DNA from 3 places in the Nisaea acidiphila genome. Region 2 is predicted to be linked to each of the others. Evidence: riboswitches for the same ligand, from Rfam matches in the RefSeq annotation. Region 2 holds a riboswitch; each other region holds the start of a gene.
The links. Region 2 has a riboswitch for cobalamin ahead of NUH88_RS21215 (hypothetical protein). Riboswitches for the same ligand answer to the same signal wherever they lie in the genome.
Positions count from the first base shown of each region.

Region 1: linked by a shared signal. The riboswitch ahead of NUH88_RS14495 (energy-coupling factor ABC transporter permease) and the one ahead of NUH88_RS21215 (hypothetical protein) in region 2 are both predicted to bind cobalamin.
Region 3: linked by a shared signal. The riboswitch ahead of cobW (cobalamin biosynthesis protein CobW) and the one ahead of NUH88_RS21215 (hypothetical protein) in region 2 are both predicted to bind cobalamin.

Region 1 covers NZ_CP102480.1:3,123,959-3,127,213, forward strand. Annotated here, with positions in the region: gene NUH88_RS14490 (short-chain dehydrogenase/reductase) at 1-502, shown strand, start outside; gene NUH88_RS14495 (energy-coupling factor ABC transporter permease) at 596-1,276, opposite strand; cobalamin riboswitch at 1,335-1,546, opposite strand; gene gdhA (NADP-specific glutamate dehydrogenase) at 1,740-3,095, shown strand; gene NUH88_RS14505 (GNAT family N-acetyltransferase) at 3,211-3,255, opposite strand, start outside.
Region 2 covers NZ_CP102480.1:4,529,109-4,532,363, forward strand. Annotated here, with positions in the region: gene NUH88_RS21205 (CoA transferase) at 1-563, opposite strand, end outside; gene NUH88_RS21210 (YaiI/YqxD family protein) at 651-1,088, shown strand; cobalamin riboswitch at 1,125-1,322, shown strand; gene NUH88_RS21215 (hypothetical protein) at 1,359-1,625, shown strand; gene NUH88_RS21220 (FAD-binding oxidoreductase) at 1,688-3,124, shown strand; gene NUH88_RS21225 (carbohydrate ABC transporter permease) at 3,125-3,255, opposite strand, start outside.
Region 3 covers NZ_CP102480.1:2,822,939-2,826,193, forward strand. Annotated here, with positions in the region: gene cobN (cobaltochelatase subunit CobN) at 1-434, opposite strand, end outside; gene cobW (cobalamin biosynthesis protein CobW) at 465-1,493, opposite strand; cobalamin riboswitch at 1,583-1,796, opposite strand; gene NUH88_RS13160 (hypothetical protein) at 1,925-2,320, shown strand; gene NUH88_RS13165 (putative 2OG-Fe(II) oxygenase) at 2,324-2,959, opposite strand; gene NUH88_RS13170 (class I SAM-dependent DNA methyltransferase) at 3,022-3,255, opposite strand, start outside.

The sequences.
Region 1 (3,255 bases), 1.4 Mb from region 2:
CGCAATCCCCGGGGGCGACCTGCAGGCGGTGGTCGAGGCGACCTGGCGTGAGGCTTGGGACCTCAAGGTCTTCGGTTATATCAACATGGCGCGGGCCTTCTACCCGGTGATGAAGGCGAACGGTGGCGGCGTGATTTTCAACGTGATCGGCCTCGCCGGTGTGAAGCTCGACCCGAAATACATTGCGGGCACGGCAGGCAATGCCTCGCTCAACGCCTTCACCAAGGCGATGGGATCGAACGCGCTCGCCGACGGGATGCGGGTGCTCGGGGTCAATCCGGGGCTGGTGGAGACCGACCGGCTGGTTACGCTGCTGAAGACGAAGGCGAAAGACGAAAAGGGCGACGAGGACCGCTGGCAGGACTTTCTCGCCGGTCAGCCGCTTGGCCGGGCGGCGACGGTAGACGAGATTGCCGACGTGGTGACCTTCCTCTGTTCTCCGCGGGCCGGATGGGCGACCGGAATCGTGGTCGACCTCGACGGCGGCCAGACCTACCGCTGAGCCAGGCCTACCGATGAGGACGGGGCCGCAGAGCTTTTGGGCATAAAAAAACGGCCTCCGGAGAGGCCGTTTTCTCTTTCAGGAACGCCTGTCTCAGACGCCGGCCCGGTAGAGCCGGTCGTGGAACAGCGGGCTGTCCTTCATCTGGTGCAGCGTCTTCGCAGCGGCGAGGATCGCCAGATCCGCCAGCGGCTCGACGATGATAACCATCATGTAAGCGCCGCCGAACAGGCCCACCTGGCTAAGTGTCTCGGCGCCGAAGCCCTGGCCGTAGAAGGCCCAGAAACCGACCCAGGCGACCACGCCGCCCTGATAGGCGGTCGAGAGCGCGAGCGCCTGACCGTAGCCGACATCCTTGTAGGCGGTCTTCGCCGGGATGATCTTCTGCGCGACCAGATAGACCGCCATCAGCGGCACCAGCAGCGTGGTGATGTTCATGCCGTATTGCGGCAGGTCGAACGGCGCGAACAGCACGCCCTGGATCAGCAGGCCGAGGGCGAGGCCGATCGCCGCCGGCGCGAGACCGAACATGAGGAAGAGGGTGGAGCCGAGGATGAAATGCACCTCGGAAACGCCAACCGGATAGTGCGGGAGGACCTGGAAGAAACAGAAGACGAGCGCGGTCGTGATCGCGCTGCGCAGGACAAGCTGCGTCAGGCCGTCGTTCTTGATCGTGTTCCAGGACAGCTTGGCGAGGCCGCCGAGGCAGCCGGCCGCGGTGCCATAGCTGAGCAGAATTTTCGCGCCGTTCACGACACCGGGTTCGATATGCATAAATCGCTTCCTTTCCCGCACCCTCCGTGCGGTAGAGCGCCGGGCGGGCGCCCGGCCGGGTTGGACATGGACATGGGCAGGTTTCCTGACTTGCGTTCCCTGCCGTCTTTCCGCCTTCCCGGCCGGGGCCAGTGGCATTGTGGAAACGGCTCACGCTCACAGTTGCGGGGGCAGTCACGGCCCGGGCCCCTCTTGGGTCGTCCCTTCCGTGTTCCCTCTTAAGTCCCCGCAGGCTTGGCCCGCGATGGAACCCATATCGTCCGACAGACTCCGGGATATCGCTCGGCGGATCAACTGCTTTTTGAAGAGGCTAGCGTCGCGTGTTGCCGGAAGTATCCCGCATCTACCCAGGGCCGCGTTTTTCTTCTTATTGGAAAATGTAAGGTTGTTTCGGCGTGTCCCCCCTGCGCACACTTCGGGACTCAAGAAAACGGACGGATTGCCCGTCATAGGGAGAGAGACGATGGCCGCGGATCAATCGACCGAGCTTGAAGGTTTCATGGAGCGGGTCAAAGCCCGAAATCCCGGAGAGCCGGAGTTTCTCCAGGCCGTGCAGGAAGTCGCGGCGGACATCATGCCGTTCGTCGAGGCCAATCCAAAGTATCGCGACGCGAAAATCCTGGAGCGGCTGACCGAGCCGGACCGGATCGTCAGTTTCCGTGTGTGCTGGCAGGACGACAAGGGCGACGTCCAGGTCAACAGGGGGTTCCGGATCCAGGCGAACAACGCCATCGGACCTTATAAGGGGGGGCTGCGCTTTCATCCGTCCGTTACCCAGTCGGTGCTGAAGTTCCTCGCCTTCGAGCAGATCTTCAAGAATTCGCTGACCGGTTTGCCGATGGGCGGCGGCAAGGGCGGGGCCGATTTCGATCCGAAAGGCAAGTCGGCGGCGGAGGTCATGCGTTTCTGTCAGTCCTTCATGACGGAGCTCTACCGACATGTGGGCCACGACACGGATGTACCGGCGGGCGATATCGGCGTCGGCGGGCGCGAGATCGGCTACATGTTCGGCCAGTACAAGCGCATCACGAACAACTTCACCGGCGTGCTGACCGGCAAGGGCCTGGAATATGGCGGCAGCGAGATGCGCCCGGAGGCCACAGGCTATGGCGCGGTCTATTTCATGGAGGACATGCTCCATACCAAAGGCGAGCAGATCGAGGGCAAGACCGCGGTGATCTCGGGCTCCGGCAATGTCGCCACCCATGCCGCCGAGAAGGTGAACCATCGCGGCGGCAAGGTGCTGACCCTCTCCGACTCGGCCGGTTTCATTTACGATCCGGACGGGATCGATCTGGAGAAGATCGAGTGGGTGAAGGAATTGAAAAACGTCCGCCGCGGCCGGATTTCCGAATATGCCGAACATTTCCCCGGGGCGGAATATCACCAGGGCAAGCGTCCCTGGGGTGTGGCGGCGGACCTGGCGCTCCCTTGTGCGACGCAGAACGAGATCGATCTCGAGGATGCGAAGACCCTGCTGGCGAACGGCTGCAAGGCGGTGGCGGAAGGCGCCAACATGCCGACCAGCCTCGACGGTGTGCATGCCTTCCTCGAGGCGGGCGTCCTGTTCGGTCCGGCAAAGGCCGCGAATGCCGGCGGCGTCGCGATGTCCGGCCTTGAGATGAGCCAGAACTCCGCCCGCCGCGCGCTTTCCAGCGAGGAACTGCGCGATCTGCTGCGCTCGATCATGGACGGTATCCACAAGCGCTGCTACGAGGCCGGCCTGCAGGGCGACGGCTTCTGCAATTACGTGAAAGGCGCGAACATCGCCGGTTTCAAGAAGGTCGGAGACGCGATGCTGGCCTTTGGGGTGGTGTAGCTTGAGCCTTTAGAAGCGATGTTGCGGTGAGGCGCGTGTACTGCAGCGATGCGCCGGGCCTTGATTTCGCAACCCTGTCTTTGTGCAAAAATCAGGACAGGTATCGACCAATCGCTCAGACCTTCAGCTTGAACCCCTCGTGGCTGGCCGTGAATCCGAG
Region 2 (3,255 bases):
GACTTCTGCCGCTCCCGCTCTGCGGCGAGCAGGGCGAAGGCGGCCTGCGCACCGGCGATCAGGTCCCAGGCGGGCAGCACGTGGTTCACCGGCCGCTTCTCGCCCGGAAGGCCCGGCTCGCCGGTCATCAGCGGGAAGCCGGCGCCGGCATTCGCGGTGTAGTCGACACCCTGCGTCCCGTCGGCCCAGCCCATGACACGGAGACTGATGATGTCCTCGCGCCGTGCCTTCAGCGCCTCGTGCGAGAGGAAGCCGGAAACCGGATAGTTGGTGACGAAGAGACCGCGGCCTTCGCCCGGCGCCGTCGCAAGGCGCAGCGCGAGCTCGCGGCCCTCCGGATTGCGCAGATCAAGGGCGACGGATTTCTTGCCTTTATTGAGGCCTTCCCAGTAAAGACTCGCTCCGTTCGGTGCCTTCGGCCAGCGCCGGTAATCGAGTCCGCCGCCGATCGCGTCGAACCGGATTACCGTGGCGCCCATCTGCAGCATGTTGAGGGTGCAGGAGGGAGCGGCGATGAAGGAGGCGCCCTCGACCACCGTCAGATCTTGAAGGACTTTGTACATCCGTGCTTCTTGGGTTCGTTTCCTGTGAATTCCATTGGAGCGGACCCTAGCAAGGGATGCTCCTCCGCCATAGAGGCCAAACCTGCAATGAAGTCTGTTTATGTCGACGCCGATGCCTGCCCGGTGAAGACCGAGATCCTTGCGATCGCCGATCGCACGGAGGCGAATTTCTACATCGTCAGCAACCGGGGCTTCCGCACCGGAGACCGGGCGAACGTGAAGAACGTGCTGGTCTCGGACAAATTCGACGCGGCGGACGACTGGATCGCCGAACGGGTAAAGCCGGGCGACATCGTCGTCACCGGCGATATCCCGCTCGCCAAGCGGGCGATCGAGGCCGGCGCCAAGGCGCTCGGGCATGGAGGGCGGGAATTCACCGAGGCGGGAATCGGCATGGCGATGGCGATGCGCGACCTGATGTCGGACCTCCGGGCAATGGGCGAGGTCTCCGGCGGCGGCCCCGCCTTCTCGAAAAGGGACCGGGAATCCTTCATCCGCGAGCTGGAGCGGATGTTGCGCGCCTGATGCTGCGGCGCGGCGCTTGACAGCGGCGCCGCGAGAAACGAGCCTCTCGATGTTGGTTGTCCTTCGGGACGAAAGGGAATCCGGTGCGCCGCCGCAGGCGGCAAGTCCGGGACTGCCCCCGCAACTGTAGCCGGCTGGATCCGACCGGTATTGCCACTGGCCTCAAAAGGCTGGGAAGGCGGTCGGGATCGAGGAGCCGGGAGTCAGGAAACCTGCCAACACATGTGTGTCCCATTCCAGCCCGGGCGGGGTGCCCCGGAGGAGGTTTCGATGACCCGACTCTATTCCCAGATTCCCGACAACGATTCGGCGGCCGCGCCGGACCGCGATCTCGCCACCCTGATCCTGACGCTGCTCAGCGTCGCCGAGGACGACAGGACGCTGTCGCAGTCCCTTTCCATGGTCCGTGCCGAGACTTCCAGCGAGGATTTCGCCTGCGGCATGCAGGAGGCGGCGCGCCGCATCGGCGTGCTCTTCGGGGCGGCACAGCGGCTCGAAGTGACAGAGAGAAGTTCCATAAATCGACTGCCGGTCTGATTGGCGCCCCGCTGGATCGCTGCTAGCCTCCCGGCTGAATTTGTCTCAACGGGAGAGAGTGGGTGAACGATCAGACGCCCCAATCCATCGACGCGGCGCTTGCCGAGATCCGGGCGGCCCTGGGCCCGAAAGGCTGGCTCGAGGATGCGAACGACACGCTGAAGTACCGGACCGACTGGCGCGGCGCGCCGGAGGGCGAGGCGCTTGGCGTGGCGCGGCCGGCCTCGACCGAAGAGACGGCGGCGGTGGTCCGTGCGGCGGCGAAGGCCGGGATCTGCATCGTGCCGCAAGGCGGCAATACCGGGCTCGCCATCGGCTCCGTGCCGACCGAGCCCAGGCCGACCATCGTGCTCTCGACCGACCGGCTGACTGCCGTGCGCACGCTCGACCCGGACAATTACGCCATGGTCGCCGAGGCGGGCTGCATCATCCAGAACATGCAGGCGGTCGCGGCCGAGGCGGGCCGGCTGTTCCCGCTCTCGCTCGCCAGCGAAGGCTCCAGCACGGTCGGCGGCACGCTCTCGACCAATGCCGGCGGCAACAACACGATCAAGTACGGCAACACCCGCGAGCAGATCCTCGGCATCGAGGCCGTGCTGGCGGACGGCTCCGTGTTCGACGGGCTGGAAACGCTGCGCAAGAACAATACCGGCTACGACATGAAGCAGCTCTTCATCGGCGCCGAGGGCACGCTGGGGATCGTCACCGCCGCCGCCTTCCGCCTGATGCCGCTGCCGCGCGTCCGCGAGACCGCGATGCTTGCCGTGCCGTCGCCGCACGAGGCGCAGCACCTGCTCACAAGTGCCCGGGAAATGTCCGGCGACACCGTCCTCGCCTTCGAGATCATGCCGCGGGCCTCCTTCGACATGGCGCTGAAATTCATCGACGGCATCGTCGATCCGCTGGCCGAACCCTCGCCCTGGTACGTGCTGCTGGAAATGGGAACCTCGTCGCCGCTGGACGACCTGCGCGCCAAGCTCGAGGCGATTTTCGCAGAGGCCATGGAGAAAGGCTGGGTGACCGACGGGGTGATCGCGGAGAGCGAGGCACAGCGCCGGGAACTCTGGCGGATCCGCGAGGAACAGGCCGAGGCCGGCAAGCGCGAGGGCACGCCCCGCATCGCCGGGGACGTCTCGGTCCCGGTTTCCCGCGTCGCGGACTATCTCGAGCAGTCGCAGGCCACGATGAACGCTTACTTGCCGGGCCTGTTCTTCAACTGCTTCGGTCATATGGGCGACGGCAACATCCACTACACGGCGCGCAAGCCGGCCTCGGTCAGCGAGGCCGAGTGGGAGGAGAAGAAGCCGGGCCTGACCAAGCGCATGTACGAGACCGCGCTCGCTCTCGGCGGCAGCATCTCCGCCGAGCACGGGATCGGCTCGGAAAAACTGCCCTATCTCGAAAAATACGGCTCACCCTCGAAGATCGCGCTGATGAAATCGGTGAAACAGGCCCTCGATCCGAAGAACATCATGAATCCGGGGAAGGTCATCCCCTGATCACTTGATCCCGGCACGCATGAAGCTCTGAACGAATTGCCTCTGGAACAGCAGGAAAGCGATCAGCAGCGGGCCGGACGTCATCAGTGTCGCAGCCGTGATGATCGCCCAGTCGATCCCCTGATCGGTCG
Region 3 (3,255 bases), 1.7 Mb from region 2:
TAGCGCCATAGGCGCTGGCAGGCGGCGGTGTCGAGGGTACCGTGCCCGGTCAGTTCCGGGTCCGGCTGGTCGTCGCCGGGCAGGAAGGCGAGCGGGATTTCTCTGCGGCGGCAGTAGGCCGAGAGCTGCTCGACGCCGTAGGGCCAGTAGCCGCTGCCGCCGATCACGCGCGCGACGATAAGCTTCGCATGCGCCGCCATCTCCTCGACATAGAGGTCGACGGAGAGGTTGTGGCCAAGCTGCATGAGGTTGGCGAGACGCAGGCTCGGGAACGGGCCGTCATGTCCTGCCCGCACCTGCGCATAGCCCTGGGCGAGGCAGGAGAGTTCGGTGTCCGCCGCGCTCAGGAACAGGATGTCGCCGGGGGTCTGGTCGAGATCGACCGCCTCGCTGCCGTCGGTGACCGTGCCGGGTGTCGCCGCCAGAAGATGCATGGGGCCTCCGGGTGGGAGAGGGCGGGTGCGTTAGCCGGCGATGGCGGCGGCGATGGCGGCACGGTCGAGCCCGTGATGGCCAATCACGACAAGCCGGGATTCCCGTGTCTCGCCGCCCTTCCAGTCGCGGTCGAAATAGCGCTGGATGCGCGGGCCGACGCCTTGGATCACCTGGCGCATCGGTTTGCCCGGAATGTCGAGGAAGCCCTTCACGCGGAGGATGTCGTGGTCCCGCACGGCGGCGATGATGCGCTCTTCCAGCGCGTCCACGTCCTCGACCGAGGAGAGCGGCAGCACGAAGCTGTCGAAATCGTCATGGTCGTGCTCGTGCCCGTCGTCATGGTGCGAGGGCCGGCTGTCGAGATCGTCCTCCGCCGCGGCGCCGAGACCGAGCAGCACGTCCGCTCCGAGCTGGCCGTGGGCACTGGCGACGGTCTTTACCCCGCCCCTGAGATAGGAGGAGACGGTTTCCCGCACCTTGACGAGCCCGGCTTCGTCCATGAGGTCGGTCTTGTTCAGCACCACCATGTCGGCGCATTGCAGCTGTTCCTCGAACAGCTCCTCGAGCGGGCTCTCGTGGTCGAGCGACTCGTCGGCTTCGCGCTGGCCCTGCACCGCGTCATGATCGTCGGCGAAGCGGCCCTCGGAGACGGCGGCGGCGTCGATCACCGCGATCACGCCGTCGACGGTGGTGCGGGTGCGCACTTCCGGCCAGGCAAAGGCCTTCACCAGCGGCTTCGGCAGGGCGAGGCCGGAGGTCTCGATGATGATGTGGTCCGGCTTGTCCGGGCGGGCGAGGATCGCCTCGATGGTCGGCAGGAAATCGTCCGCGACGGTGCAGCAGATGCAGCCGTTGGCGAGCTCGATCACATCCTCGTCGCTGCAGCCCTCGATGCCGCAGCCGGTCAAGAGCTCGCGGTCGACGCCGAGATCGCCGAACTCGTTGATGATGAAGGCGAAGCGGCGGCCGCCGTTGTTCTCAACCAGGTGCCGGATCATGCTGGTCTTGCCGGCACCGAGAAATCCGGTGATGACTGTGGCGGGGATCTTCTCACTCATGTCTGCCTCCTCGGGCCTTCCTCAGGCCGGTGATGTCACGTCTCGTCACCGAACGGAAGACCGTGCCCCGGACACACCCCGGACCGAAGCGGGCGACGATGCTGACGGCAGGTCTCCTGGCTCGCCGGGTCACCGCGCTCCGTCCACCTTCCCGGCGGCAGTTGCCTGCCGCCAGTGGCCTCCGGACGAAGCGCTCGCCGGCTACAGTTGCGGGGGCAGCCGTGACTTGATCGCGGCAGTTTGCGCCGGACCTTCACGTTCCCTTTTGATCCCCGGTGGGGAACCGTCAACGGGTCTCTTGTCCGACGCGCCCGGAGCGCTGTCAATAGGCAGGGACCGGCCGAATCGACTCAGACGGTTAAATTCAGCTATAATTACACTATCTGAATCTAGTAACCGGTTTTTGCCGGGTCCTTTTCGGAAGTCATCGTATGGCAATCGCGTCAACGACTTCAGCTTCGCAGCAACTCGTCGCGCTCAACCTTACGGGTGCCTCGCAGTCAGCCGCCACGACGGCCTCCGTCCCGGAAGCGCCCGAGCCTGTATCGGCAGCGGATAGTCCTGCGGTGACGGCGGCGTCCGTCATCGGCAGTTCCTCTTCCGCCCAGCAGAGCCAGGCCGTCTCGCAGGCGCAATCCGCGTTGCAGGCGGCCGAGCAGGTTGTGGCGCAGCGCGAGGCCGATCTCCGGGACGCACGGGGCGCGGCAGCTTCCGCTTCGGATACGGCGGAACAGCGCCGTCAGGCTCTCTTCGATGCCGAGTCGGCCGAGCGGGTTGCCCTCGCAGAGCAGCTTGAGCGCGGGGCGCTGCTTAATCTCTCCGTTTGAGCGTTATTTACGCTTCAGATCCGAAATTTCCGCATTGATTGTCAGCGACACCCGTTCGCCGTCGCCGAAATACGGGTTCGTATGGAAATGCAGCCAGCTCGGGAAGACCATGAGCTGCCCGTTCTGCGGCGTAACCATTACCGAGCGCCCGACGGTATCGATCGGCAGACTGGCGAGTTCGGCCTGGGCCCGGGGGTCGTCGATCTCGATGGTGCCACTCTCCGGTGCGTCCGCATTCGGCGCGTCACCGGCCTCGACGGTGTAGACCATCGTCAGATGGTGGCCGGGCGAGAGATGCCGCTTTTCGTAGCCGCCATAGCGCAGCACCGTGACATATCCCGTGAGTTCGGTTTCGAAGCTGCTTTCGCCGCCCACGATTTGCGGGATGACGGTTTGGGCCGCCCCGAGCGCTGTCTGACGGATGGTGTCGATACCTTTATCCGGCCAGTCGAACAGGTTGTCCGTTGAGCGCCAGCCGCCGACCGCGCCGCCGGCATTCGCCTCGCCGGCCGCCTCCCGGCCGAGCGCGGCAGCCTTCAGCGCGTCGTTGAGCGGAGCGGCACCCTCGATCGCGAACATGAAAAGGCGGGTCGGAAAGACTTCCAGAATATCCCTGCGGGAATCGAATTTGAGCTCCATCGGCCGGTCCCTCTCGGCAAATACGCGATCCGAAATCCTTAGCATGCCGGAGCGGCAGCGGGTCAAACTCTGGATTGTCGCAGTTTTGTGAATGCGAGGAACAAGGTCGCCAGCGGCATGTCACCCTCGTCGCGCATCGAGCCCTGCCGCAACTCGGTCAAAGACAGTCCCGCATGCTCTGCCGTATCGCGAAGGTAGCCGGCACTATGGCAGTGAACGCCGTCGCGGCCGATGCCAATTCCATTCTCGTCCGGGCCGGTGAGTTCGTGTGCCGTCATCAACAATGTGCCGCCCGG